DNA from 3 places in the Pseudomonas sp. TE3-3-F2023 genome. Region 3 is predicted to be linked to each of the others. Evidence: predicted binding sites of a transcription regulator. Region 3 holds the regulator's gene; each other region holds the start of a gene.

Region 1 (4,260 bases), 310 kb from region 3:
TTGTACAATGGTGCCGCCACCACCAACTCCCCCTGCAAGCTACCGACCAGCCCGCGGCCGATGATGTTGGCGCCGGACCGCGGGTCGCGGTTGTCCACCGCGTACAGCGGCTGCGCCTGCCCCGGCAGGTAGAACAACGCCACCTGGGCCCCGTCGAGCCAAACCACCACCCCGGAATCGGCCACCAGGTCATCCGCCTGGCACACCGCCTGCCAGTTCTCGTGGGTCTTTACAGCAGCATTGGACAGCTTCATCAGACAGCCTCCTCGACGGTTGGGATCAGGTGCAGCGGCGCAGCAGGCCGGCGCTGTTCGCGTTCGCGCACGAAATGCACGTCCGGGTCGGCGCGGCGGTCGTTGACGAACGTACGGAAGCGCTTGAGCTTCTCGGGGTCGTTGAGGGCGTTGGCCCACTCGCATTCATACTGGTCGACCACATGCTGCATCTGCGCTTCCAGCTCGCTGGCCAAGCCCAGGCTGTCGTCGATGATCACCTGCTTCAGGTAGTCCAGCCCACCTTCCAGATTCTCGCGCCACACCGAGGTGCGCTGCAGTTTGTCGGCGGTGCGGATATAGAACATCAGCACGCGGTCGATCAGGCGCACCAGGGTCTCGTCGTCGAGGTCGGTGGCGAACAGCTCGGCGTGCCGCGGGCGCATGCCGCCATTGCCGCACACGTACAGGTTCCAGCCCTTGTCGGTGGCGATCACGCCGATGTCCTTGCTCTGTGCCTCGGCGCATTCGCGAGTGCAACCGGACACCGCGAACTTGAGCTTGTGCGGGCTGCGCAGGCCTTTGTAGCGGTCTTCCAGGCGCAGGGCCATGTCGACGCTGTCCTGCACGCCGTAACGGCACCAGGTGCTGCCAACGCACGATTTCACCGTGCGGGTCGACTTGCCGTAGGCATGGCCGGTTTCGAAGCCGGCCTCGATCAGCTCGCCCCAGATCAGCGGCAGCTCGTGCAACTGGGCGCCGAACAAGTCGATGCGCTGGCCGCCGGTGATCTTGGTGTACAGGTCGTACTTTTTCGCCACCTGGCCGATCACGATGAGCTTGTCGGGGGTGATTTCACCACCGGGGATGCGCGGCACCACCGAGTAGGTGCCGTTCTTCTGCATGTTGGCCATGAAGGTGTCGTTGGTGTCCTGCAGCGGCACCAGCGCCGGGTCCATGATCGGCTGGTTCCAGCACGAGGCGAGGATACTGCCCACCGCCGGCTTGCAGATGTCGCAGCCAACGTGGCCCTTGCCGTGGCGTTCGAGCAGTTCGTTGAAGGTGCGGATACCCTCCACCCGTACCAGACCGTACAGTTCCTGGCGAGTGTAGGCGAAGTGCTCGCACAGGCTCTTGTCCACCGCCACGCCGCGGGCGGTCAGCTCATGCTCGAACACCTGCTTGAGCAGTGCCGCGCAACCACCACAACCGGTAGCTGCTTTCGTGCAGCCCTTGACTGCGGCAAGGTCGCCGCAGCCGCTGTCGATGGCGGCGCACACCGCGCCCTTGCTGACGTTGTGGCACGAGCAGATGGTCGCACTGTCGGGCAGCGCATCGGCGCCCAGGGCCGGTGCACCACCGCCTTGCGGCAGGATCAGTGCCGCGGGGTCGGCTGGCAGGGCGATACCGTTCTGGGCGTATTGCAGCAGGGTGTCGTAGTAGCTGTTGTCGCCGACCAGCACCGCACCGAGCACGTGCTTGCCGCTGGCATCCACCACCAGCCGGCGGTAGGCGCTGTTGGCTTCGTCGATGAAGCGGTAGCTGCGTGCGCCAGGGGTAGCGCCATGGGCATCGCCGATGGAGCCGACATCCACGCCCAGCAACTTGAGCTTGGTAGACATGTCGGCACCGGTGAATTCGCCAGTGCTTTCCCCCATCAGCAATGCCGCCAGGTTGCGCGCCATGCTGTAGCCCGGGGCGACCAGACCGAACACGCTGCCGTTCCACGAGGCGCACTCGCCGATGGCAAAGATGCGTGGGTCGCTGCTGCGGCAATGGTTGTCGATCACCACGCCACCACGCGCGGCGATGTCCAGGCCACAGGCACGGCCCAGGGCATCCTGCGGGCGGATACCCGCGGAGAACACGATCAGGTCGGTTTCCAGGTGCTCGCCGCCATCGAAGTTCATGCGGTAGCGGTAGTCTTCACCCGCACTGATCGACTGGGTGGCACGCGACAGATGCACGCCAACACCCAGCGCTTCGATCTGTGCCTTGAGCGCGGCACCGCCCTCGCCGTCCAGCTGCACCGGCATCAACCGTGGGGCGAACTCCACCACGTGGGCTTCCAGGCCCAGCGACTTGAGGGCGTTGGCTGCTTCCAGGCCAAGCAGGCCACCACCCACTACCACGCCACGGCGGGCACTGGCTGCGGCAGCGCGGATGGCGTCGAGGTCGTCGAGGGTGCGGTAGACAAGGCGGGCATTGCCGCTGGAACCTTCGATCGGCGGCACGAAGGGGTAGGAACCTGTGGCCAGCACCAGTTGGTCGTAGCCGTAGCGGCCCTCGGCGGTGACCACTTCGCCGCACTCACGGTCGATTTCCAGCACCGCTTCGCCGAGGTGCAGGTGCACCCCGTTGCTGCCGTAAAAGTCCTGCCCGCACAGGGCCAGGGTTTCGGCACAGCTGCCGCCGAAATACTCGGACAGGTGCACGCGGTCATAGGCGCGTTGGCGCTCTTCGCCGAACACATGCACTTCGAAGCGCTGCAGGGCGCCGCGGCTGACCAGTTGTTCGACACAATGGTGGCCGACCATGCCGTTGCCGACGATGACCAGTCGCTCTCGTTGCCCGCTGCTCGCTGTTGCCTTCATAAGCCGATCCTCGATCAAAAAAAAAAGCGCCTGGAGCCGAAGCTCCAGGCGCCTTTGCCTGTATTCATCACGGAAGGGGCCCGGGTTGATCGCCGTTGATCAGTGGGCTTTGTTGTAACTGGGATAAAGCAGGGAGTGTGCCAACTGGGTTGCCTGTGCCGGCCTCCTCGCGGGTGAACCCGCTCCCACAGGGGATCTCAACATCTTTCAGACCTGTGCAGTGCCTGTGGGAGCGGGTTCACCCGCGAAGAGGCCGGCACAGGTCATGCACATTCACAGTGCACAACACCCCATCCCGGTGCACATCAATACACATCCCGCCGATACCGCTTGGCCCTGCCCAGCGCTTCGACATAAGCCGCAGCAGCCCCTGCATCCATGCCGCCATGCTCGGCGACGATCGCCCGCAACGCCGCATCCACATCCTTGGCCATGCGCTGCGCATCGCCACACACGTAGAAGTACGCCCCCGCCTCCAGCCACTGCCACAACTGCGCGCCCTGTTCGAGCATGCGCTGCTGCACATAGACCTTCTCGGCCTGGTCGCGTGAAAACGCCGTGTCCAGACGCAGGTGCCCTGCAGCCTGCCAGGCCTGCAGCTGCTCCTGGTAATAGAAATCGGTGGCCGCGTACTGCTCGCCGAAGAACAGCCAGTTGGCCCCTTTCGCCCCACGTGCCTCTCGCTCTTCGAGAAAGGCCCTGAACGGCGCAATGCCGGTGCCGGGGCCAACCATGATCACCGGCACGCTGTCATCCTCGGGCAGGCGAAAGTGCTTCGACACTTGCGGGAAAATGGCCACTTTCAGCGCCTGCGCACGGTCGGCAAGGAAGCTTGAACACACCCCTTTTCGCGCTCCATAGCGCACCGTGGAAACGGTCAGGTGCACCTGCTGCGGGTGTGCCAGCGGGCTGGAGCTGATCGAATACAGGCGCGGCTGCAACGGTTTGAGCAGCTCCAGCCAGCTGGCCAGCGGCAGCTTTTGGGGGAAGGCGCGCAGCACATCGACCAGTTGCCGCCCCCACAACCAGTCCTGCAGCTCGGCCTTGCACTCGGGCTGCAGCAGGCGCTGCAGGTCCGGGGCATTGCCGGCGAAGGCCAGCAGCTGCTGCGTGGTGACCCTGGCAATCTCCAGGTGCGCTTGCAGGGCTTCGGTCAGCGGCATGGCGGGTTGGCCTTTCAGCTGAACCATGGTCTGGCCATCGAGCTGCATCAACACCAGCAGTTCGTCGACCAGGGCCGGACAGTTGCGCGGCCACACGCCCAAGGCATCACCGGCGGCATAGGTAAAACCGCTGCCGCTCAGGTCGAACACCAGTTGACGGGTTTCCTTGCTGGCACCCGGGCCGTTGAGCAGGCGGTTTTCCAGCAAGGTGGCAGCCCAGGGTTGCTGCTTGCCATAGGTCGCCACGGGCGCAGGCTCGGTGACCGCTTGCAGTGCAGCAGCGCTGCCTAG
Region 2 (4,260 bases), 2.7 Mb from region 3:
AACGGAGTGACGGGGTTAGAGCTGCCTGCTTCAGAGCTGTTGAGTAACGAACGACAGCATCTGGTCAGCGGTGGAAATGACCTTGGAGTTCATCTCGTAGGCACGCTGGGTGGTGATCATGTTCACCAGCTCTTCCACGGTGCTGACGTTGGAGTTTTCCAGGGTCTGCTGCAGGGTGGTGCCGAAACCGTTCAGGCCCGGGGTGCCGACTTGCGGCGCGCCACTGGCGGCGGTCTCGAGGAACAGGTTGTCGCCAATCGCCTGCAGGCCGGCCGGGTTGATGAAGTCGGCGGTCTGGATGTTGCCGATCACCTGCGCAGCCGGGTTGCCGGCGGTGGTGATCGACACGGTGCCGTCCTGGCCGACGGTGAAGGTCTGCGCGTCGTTCGGCACGACGATGGCAGGCTCCAGCGCGAAGCCGTTGGCGGTGACGATCTGGCCGTCGGAGTTCAGGTGGAAGGTACCGTCACGGGTGTACGAAACAGTGCCGTCCGGCTGCAATACCTGGAAGAAGCCACGACCGTTGACCGCCATGTCCAGCGGGTTTTCCGTGGTCTGCAGGCTACCGGTCTGGAAGTTCTTCTGGGTGCCGACAATGCGCACACCAGTACCGACCTGCAGGCCGGAAGGCAGCTCGCTGTCCTGGGTGGACTGCGCGCCTGGCTGGCGTTTGATCTGGTACAGCAGGTCCTGGAACTCGGCGCGATCCCGTTTGAAGCCGGTGGTCGAGACGTTGGCCAGGTTGTTGGAGATGACCGTCAGGTTGGTGTCCTGGGCGGACAGGCCGGTTTTAGCGACCCAAAGAGCCGGAAGCATGTAAGTTCTCCTCGTGCGCCTGTTTTACGGCACCCGTTCAAAAGTGATTAGCCGATTTGCAAAACACGCGCCATGGCTTCGTCGCCTTCCTTGGCCGCGTTCATCATCTTGACGTGCAGTTCGAATTGACGGGACAGCGCCAGTACCGAAGTCATTTCTTCCACGGCGTTGACATTGCTGCCTTCCAGGAAGCCCGATACCACCCGTACATTGACGTCGGCGTCGGCCGGTTGGCCGTCGCGGGTATGGATCAGGCCATCCAGGCCCTTGGTCAGGCCTTTGGTATCGGGGTTGACCAGCTTGATGCGGTCGACTTCGGCCATCACTCGCGGGTCTTCCCCCATGGAGCGGATGCTGATGGTGCCATCGGCGCCGACTTCAACCTTCTGCTCTGGCGGAATCGCAATCGGGCCGCCGTTGCCGATTACCGGCATGCCGTTGCCGGCACGCAGCACACCGAGGGCATCGATGTTCAGGCTGCCGGTGCGTACGTAGGCTTCACTGCCATCGGGCGCCTGCACGGCGATGAAGCCCTTGCCGGTCACCGTCACATCCAGATCGCGGCCGGTTTCCACCATCGGACCTTCGCTGAAGTCGGTGGCCGGGCGCTCGGTCATGGCAAAGGCGCGCGACGGAAAGCTGTCGCCGAACACCGGCATCGAGCGAGCCTGCTCCAGGTCTCGCTGGAAACCGTTGGTGGAAATGTTCGCCAGGTTGTTGGCGTGCGCCTTCTGCGCCAGCGCATTCTGGCTGGCACCGGTCATGGCCACGTAAAGCATCTTGTCCACAGTCATCCTCCATTGCACTGGCGGTCGTTTGCCGCTCGCCGTTGCTATGCGAGCTAGAAAGCAAGTTCCGAACCAACTTTGCGAAATCATGAAAAAGCCCGTGGATACGGGCTTTCGAGGGGGCAGTCGGTGTGTTGGACGCCGGTTATCCGGCGCTTGGTTGCCGATGGCGGCAAACCTGTACCGGCCTCGTCGCGGGTGGACCCGCTCCCACCGGTACAGCGCGGCACCTGTGGGAGCGGGTTCACCCGCGAAGAGGCCGGTACCGGTTTATTCAAGGCTCGCGGCAACCACCGTTGCTGTAAGGCCCGGCGAATTTCTTCCAGCCCTCCCCCGGCGGCCATTGCGAGCAGACCAGGCGCCCATCCACCTGGCTTTCCCAGCGCCACCAGGGCGCGGTACCGGCCTGGGCCTGGTACAGGCAAAAAGCAGCGACCAATGTGACAACCAGCCTTTTCATGACCCCTCCGGCAAAGACGACGAACCCCTTCATGACAAAGGGGTTCGCCCACATGCACTCAGCCAGCGACCATCAGGCCATCTGGATGACGGTCTGCATGATGGTGCTTTCAGTGGAGATAGTCTTGGCGTTCGCCTGGTAGTTGCTCTGCGCCTTGATCAGCTCTACCAGCTCCTGCGTCAGGTTCACGTTCGAGCCTTCCAGCGCGTTGGACTCGACGCTGCCCAGGGTACCTGTCTTCGGCGCATCGATGCCCGGGATACCGGACGTGTAGGTTTCGGTCCAGCGGGTACCACCAATCTGCTGCAGGCCCTGCTCGTTGGCGAAGCTGGCCAGGGCCACCTGGCCAATGGCGCGGGATTGCTGGTTGCTGAAGCTGGCGAACAGCACACCCGTCGAGTCGATGCTCAGGCTCGACAGGATACCGGTCGCGTAGCCGTCCTGGGACTGCGACATGCGCGCGGTCTCGGTGTTGTAGGAGGTGGTGCTGTTCATCGCCAGGCGCATGCCATCGGCATTGCCCACCGCGCCGTTGGAGATCCAGTTACCCGCAGAATCTTCAACCGCCGGCACCCAGCCAGTCATGGTGAAGGTGTTGTTGGTCACGGTGAACGACGAGCCCGCCGGGTGGCCGGTATTGTCCGCAGTCATGCTCTTGACCGAACCATCGCTGTTGAAGCTGATGGTGCCAGTCAGCGGCGCGGTGGAGGATGGCGAAAACGGGTTGCGCCCATCGACCAGGGTGTACATGGTCCACTCATTGGTGCCAGTCTTGCGATAGAACTGCTCCATGGTGTGCTCGTTACCCTGGCTGTCGTACACCTTGGTCGGGAAAGACTTGGTGTAAGTCGTCTGATCGGAAGGATCGAACGGCAGGTTCGGCACCATCGCGCCCGTGCCATCGTCCACTTCCAACGGAATGTCGGCGGCCGAAGAGTTCAGGTTGATGCCCTGGTCGATCAGGGACGTTGCCTTTGGCTGCAGCGACGACGTATCGATCTGCAGATCGGTCAGCACACCCTTCTGGATCTTGCCAGTCGAGTCGGCGGCATAGCCCTGCAGGCGCAGGCCGTCCGAGGTAACCACGAAGTTGTCCTTGCTGGCCTGGAAAGCACCGGCACGGGTGTACACGCGCGAGCCGTTATCAGACAGCACGAAGAAGCCCTGCCCCTGAATCCCCATGTCCAGCACGTTGCCGGTGGTATTGACGTCACCCTGGGTGAACTGCTGGGAAACTGCTGCCAGGCGCACGCCGTTACCTACCTGGTTCTTGCCCACGCCCAGGCGGTTGGAACCTGCATAGACATCGGCGAACTCGGCACGCGACGACTTGAAGCCGTTGGTGTTGACGTTGGCGATGTTGTTGCCAGTGACATCCAATTGCTTGTTTGCTGCGTACAGACCGCTAAGGCCGATATTGAAAGACATGAATTCGCTCCTTTTGCCGCTCTAGCGGGCCTTAGATACCGATGGTTTGCACGTCGGAGAGGGACACTTTGCCGACACCGGCGAGGTTGAGCACCATTTCGCCGGCGGCGCTGAAACTGACGCTGGTCACCTTGGCTGGCAACAGCGTATTCATCTGCACCGACTTGCCATCCACCGTGGTGGTGGCAGTGAAGGTGTAGGTACCAGGGTCGACTTTTTCGCCACTGTTGTTGGTACCGTCCCAGATGAAGTCGGCGTAACCGGCTTTCTGCTCACCCAGCTCGATGGTCTTGACGGTATTGCCGTCCTTGTCCTTGATGGTGATCTTCGCTTCACCGATGGCTTGTGGTACGACGAACTGCGCATTGAAGCTTTCTGCGGTGTCGACCACGGCCTTGTCGTTCTGCACCACCACCGAACGCCCGACCAGCGACGACGCCTGCAGGGCCTGGGACGAGGCCATGGCGCTGGTGATGGAGTTGACCGATTCGTTCAGCGAGGTAATGCCTTCCAGGCTGCTGAACTGCGCCAACTGGGCAACGAATTCACCGTTATCCTGTGGGTCCAGCGGGTTCTGGTGCTGCATCTGGGTGACCAGCAATTGCAGGAACGCGTCCTTGCCGAGCGAGTCGTTGCCGGTCTTGGATGCGGTGTCCGTGGTCTTCTTGGTGTTGGTACCTACACCCGACGCCGCCAGCACGTCATTGAGGTTCACACCGTTGGTATCGATTGCCATGGTCTGGTTTCCTTATCACTGACCGAGGGTCA
Region 3 (4,260 bases):
GTTCAGTGCTCGTTCTGTACGTCCAGGACAACCTGGAACAGGGCCTCGCTGCTGGTGGCCGCACGCAGGCGATCACGGACCTCCTTGCGATCGAGCATGCTGGCAATCTGGCGCAGCAGTTCCAGATGGGCATCGGTGGCGGCTTCTGGCACCAGCAGGACGAACAGCAGGTCCACCGGCGCGCCATCGATGGCGTCGTAGTCGATAGGGGCTTCCAGATGCAGCAGGGCGCTGACCGGAGCGGAACATCCTTCAAGCCGGCAGTGCGGGATGGCGATGCCGTTGCCGAAACCGGTCGAGCCGAGTTTTTCCCGGGCGATCAGTTTTTCGAAGACGTCTTGCATCTCCAGTTCGGGCACTTGATCGGCGATGACGGTGGCGACCTTTTCCAGGGCGCGCTTCTTGCTGCCGCCCGGCACGTTCACGAGGGAACGGCCGGGGGTCAGGATGGTTTCAAGTCGGATCATGGATGAGGGGGATCAGCGGGCAGCTGCACCTTGCAGCAGGCTTTGCTGTTTTTCCTTGTGTTTTTTCAGTTGGCGGTCGAGCTTGTCTGCCAAGGCGTCGATCGCTGCATACATGTCTTCGTGTTCGGCGTTGGCAACCACTTCGCCGCCGGGAATCTGCAAGGTCGCCTCGACCTTCTGCTGCAGCTTCTCGACTTTCATGATGACCTGCACGTTGGTGATCTTGTCGAAGTGACTTTCCACGCGAGCGAGCTTTTCAAGCACGTAATCGCGCAGTGGCTGGGTGACTTCTACATGCTGTCCACTGATATTGACTTGCATACAGCTTCTCCTTTGTTGCCCGTGCATAAAGAGGCAGATCTTGCACCTGCCCCACAAACGCTGTGGCACATCTCAGGGGCTACATCAGTCGCTTGCGCTCGCTCGACGGTGCGATGCCGAGGGACTCGCGGTACTTGGCGACGGTGCGACGGGCTACCTGGATGCCTTGTGCCTCCAGTAAACCAGCGATCTTGCTGTCACTCAATGGCTTTTTCTGATTTTCCGCCGCAACCAGTTTCTTGATGATCGCGCGGATCGCCGTAGACGAGCATTCTCCGCCTTCGGAGGTGCTGACGTGGCTGGAGAAAAAGTATTTCAGTTCGTAGATGCCACGCGGCGTGTGCATGTATTTCTGCGTGGTTACCCGCGAAATGGTCGACTCGTGCATGCCCACCGCTTCGGCGATGTCATGCAGCACCAATGGCTTCATCGCTTCGTCGCCGTGATCGAGGAAGCCGCGCTGGTGCTCGACGATCTGCGTGGCCACCTTCATCAGGGTTTCGTTGCGGCTTTGCAGGCTCTTGATGAACCAGCGCGCTTCCTGCAACTGGTTGCGCATGAAGGTGTTGTCGGCGCTGGTGTCGGCCCGGCGCACAAAACCGGCATATTGCGGGTTGACGCGCAGGCGCGGAATGGCCTCCTGGTTCAGCTCCACCAGCCAGCGGTCGCTGTCCTTGCGCACGATGACGTCGGGCACCACGTACTCAGGCTCGCTGGACTCGATCTGCGAGCCGGGGCGCGGGTTGAGGCTTTGTACCAGCTCGATGACCTGGCGTAGCTCGTCTTCCTTGATTTTCATGCGACGCATCAGCTGGCTGTAATCACGGCTGCCGAGCAGGTCGATGAAGTCGGTGACCAGGCGCTTGGCTTCGGCCATCCACGGCGTGCTGGCGGGCAGCTGGCGCAGTTGCAGCAACAGGCATTCGCCCAGGGTGCGGGCGGCAACACCGGCTGGTTCGAACTGCTGGATGCGGTGCAGTACCGCTTCGACCTCGTCCAGCTCGATATCCAGCTCCGGGTCGAAACCGGCGCAGATTTCCTCGAGGGTATCTTCCAGGTAACCCTGGCCGTTGATGCTGTCGATCAGGGTGACGGCGATCAGGCGGTCGGTGTCGGACATCGGAGCCAGGTTCAGTTGCCACAGCAGGTGGCTTTGCAGGCTTTCGCCGGCCGATGTGCGGGTGGTGAAGTCCCACTCGTCGTCGTCGTTGCTCGGCAGGCTGCTGGCGCTGGTCTGGTAGATGTCTTCCCAGGCGGTGTCGACCGGCAGTTCGTTGGGGATGCGCTCGCTCCACTCACCGTCTTCCAGGGTGTCGGCACTGGTAGTGCTTTCCTGGAAGCTGTTGTCCTGGACTTCGGCGGCCGGCTTGTTCTCGGCGTTGTCCGCCATCGGGTCGCTATTGTCGAAGTCGTCGCCGTCTTCCTGACGTTCGAGCATCGGGTTCGACTCCAGCGCTTCCTGGATTTCCTGTTGGAGGTCCAGGGTGGAGAGCTGGAGCAGGCGGATGGCCTGTTGCAACTGCGGTGTCATCGTCAGTTGCTGGCCCATTTTTAGGACGAGCGATGGTTTCATGGCTGGGGCTTAATACCTTGTTCGCCGGCGCGCATGCGCCATCCACTACACGAGGGCGCCGGGGCGCCAGATCAAGCAAGTTTTATGCCTTAAATTGTAGCGTTTGCCTAGAGCACTGTAACAACTTTACCCCGGCCTTCAGGGCGATTTGCCAGTACTCCAGGCGCGTGCCGGGGTCAGAGCCGGAACTCGTGGCCCAGGTAAACCTCTTTGACCAGGTCGTTGGCCAGGATGGTTTCGGAGTCGCCTTCAGCGATCAGCCGGCCATCGTTGACGATATAGGCGGTTTCGCAGATATCCAGGGTCTCACGCACGTTGTGGTCGGTGATCAGTACACCGATACCCTTGGCCTTGAGGTGATGGATGATCTGCTTGATGTCGCCGACCGAGATCGGGTCGACACCGGCAAACGGTTCGTCCAGCAGGATGAACTTGGGTGCGGTCGCCAGCGCGCGGGCAATTTCCACGCGGCGGCGCTCACCACCGGACAGGCTCATGCCGAGGTTGTCGCGAATGTGGCTGATGTGGAACTCCTGCAGCAGGCTTTCCAGTTCTTTGCGCCGGCCGTCGCGGTCGAGGTCCTTGCGGGTCTCGAGGATGGCCATGATGTTGTCGGCCACCGACAGCTTGCGGAAGATCGAGGCTTCCTGCGGCAGGTAGCCGATGCCGGCGCGGGCGCGACCGTGCATGGGCTGGTGGCTGACATCGAGGTTGTCGATCAGCACGCGCCCCTGATCGGCCTGGACCAGGCCGACGATCATGTAGAAGCAGGTGGTCTTGCCGGCGCCGTTGGGGCCGAGCAGACCGACGATCTGGCCGCTGTCGATCGACAGGCTGACGTCGCGTACGACCTGCCGCCCCTTGTAGCTCTTGGCCAGGTGCTGGGCTTTGAGGGTTGCCATTTACTCGGCCTTCTTCTTGGGCTGGATCACCATGTCGATGCGCTGACGCGGCGAGGTCACGTTGCCACCGCGACCGGCGGTTGCCACCTGGGTCTGGGTGTTGTAGACGATCTTCTCGCCTTCGGTGGTGTTGCCTTCGTTCTCGACCTTGGCGCGGTCGGTGAGGATCACCATGTCCTTCTGCGACTGGTACTGGATGGTCACCGCCCAGCCTTTCATCTTGTCCGGTTTGGCTGCGCTCTGCTGCTGCTCGAAGTAGGCCAGGTTGCCCACCGAGGTCACCACGTCGATGTCGCCGGAGGCGGAGCGGGTGATGGTCACGGTGTTGCCTTTGATCATCATCGAACCCTGGGTGATGATCACGTCGCCGGTGTAGGTGGCCACGCCCTGCTTGTCGTCCAGGTGGGCGTTGTCGGCCTGGATGCGGATAGGCTGGTCACGGTCGTTCGGCAGGGCGAGGGCGCTCGCGCTTCCCAGTGCTGCGCTCAGGCTGAGCAAAAGGGGGAGGGTTTTAACGAGCCTCATACTGTCCTCTTACGTTAGAGAGCAAGTCCATCTTGCCTTCTTTCAAATACGCTTTCATTCCTTTGCCCGTAGTTGTGCCACCGGCGCCGTCGATTCTAACGGCTTGCTCGGTCTGCGCATATTGCTTCTGCGGGAACACGGTCATGCGTGAGCTGGTAATGATCATTTCGCGCTGCTTTTCGTCGGTGCGGGCGACCCGTACGTTGTCGATCAGTTCGACTTCGCTGCCGTCCGGGTTGACTTCGGCGCGAGTGCTCTGTACGTGCCAGGGGTATTCGGTACCGCGGTAAAGGTGCAGGTCCGGCGTGGTCAGCAGGGTGATTTCGCTGGCCTTGAGGTGTTCGACCTTGTCGGCAGTCATTTCGTACTGCAGCTTGCCATCGGGCAGGAACTGCAGGCTGTGAGCGTTGACCGCGTAGTAGTCGATGGCGCTTTCGTCGACCTGGGCCACCGGCTTGTCGAGGAAGCTTTC

The links. The regulator sigma-54, encoded in region 3, starts transcription at its own class of promoters, with help from an activator protein. The targets are predictions, from matches to a motif close to ANTGGCATNNANNTTGCTNT.
Region 1: the regulator sigma-54 is predicted to act here: its motif matches at 2,932-2,951, upstream of nirB (nitrite reductase large subunit NirB).
Region 2: the regulator sigma-54 is predicted to act here: its motif matches at 1,662-1,681, upstream of V3314_RS22670 (flagellar basal body rod protein FlgF).

Annotation. Positions count from the first base shown of each region.
Region 1 is NZ_CP145113.1:2,197,074-2,201,333, reverse strand. It holds gene nirD (nitrite reductase small subunit NirD) at 1-254, opposite strand, end outside; gene nirB (nitrite reductase large subunit NirB) at 254-2,806, opposite strand; gene V3314_RS10020 (bifunctional nitrate reductase/sulfite reductase flavoprotein subunit alpha) at 3,112-4,260, opposite strand, start outside.
Region 2 is NZ_CP145113.1:4,931,528-4,935,787, forward strand. It holds gene flgG (flagellar basal-body rod protein FlgG) at 31-816, opposite strand; gene V3314_RS22670 (flagellar basal body rod protein FlgF) at 864-1,604, opposite strand; gene V3314_RS22675 (hypothetical protein) at 1,879-2,064, opposite strand; gene flgE (flagellar hook protein FlgE) at 2,137-3,492, opposite strand; gene flgD (flagellar hook assembly protein FlgD) at 3,524-4,228, opposite strand; gene flgC (flagellar basal body rod protein FlgC) at 4,244-4,260, opposite strand, start outside.
Region 3 is NZ_CP145113.1:1,882,350-1,886,609, forward strand. It holds gene ptsN (PTS IIA-like nitrogen regulatory protein PtsN) at 3-467, opposite strand; gene raiA (ribosome-associated translation inhibitor RaiA) at 480-788, opposite strand; gene V3314_RS08545 (RNA polymerase factor sigma-54) at 868-2,361, opposite strand; gene lptB (LPS export ABC transporter ATP-binding protein) at 2,538-3,263, opposite strand; gene lptA (lipopolysaccharide transport periplasmic protein LptA) at 3,264-3,788, opposite strand; gene lptC (LPS export ABC transporter periplasmic protein LptC) at 3,775-4,260, opposite strand, start outside.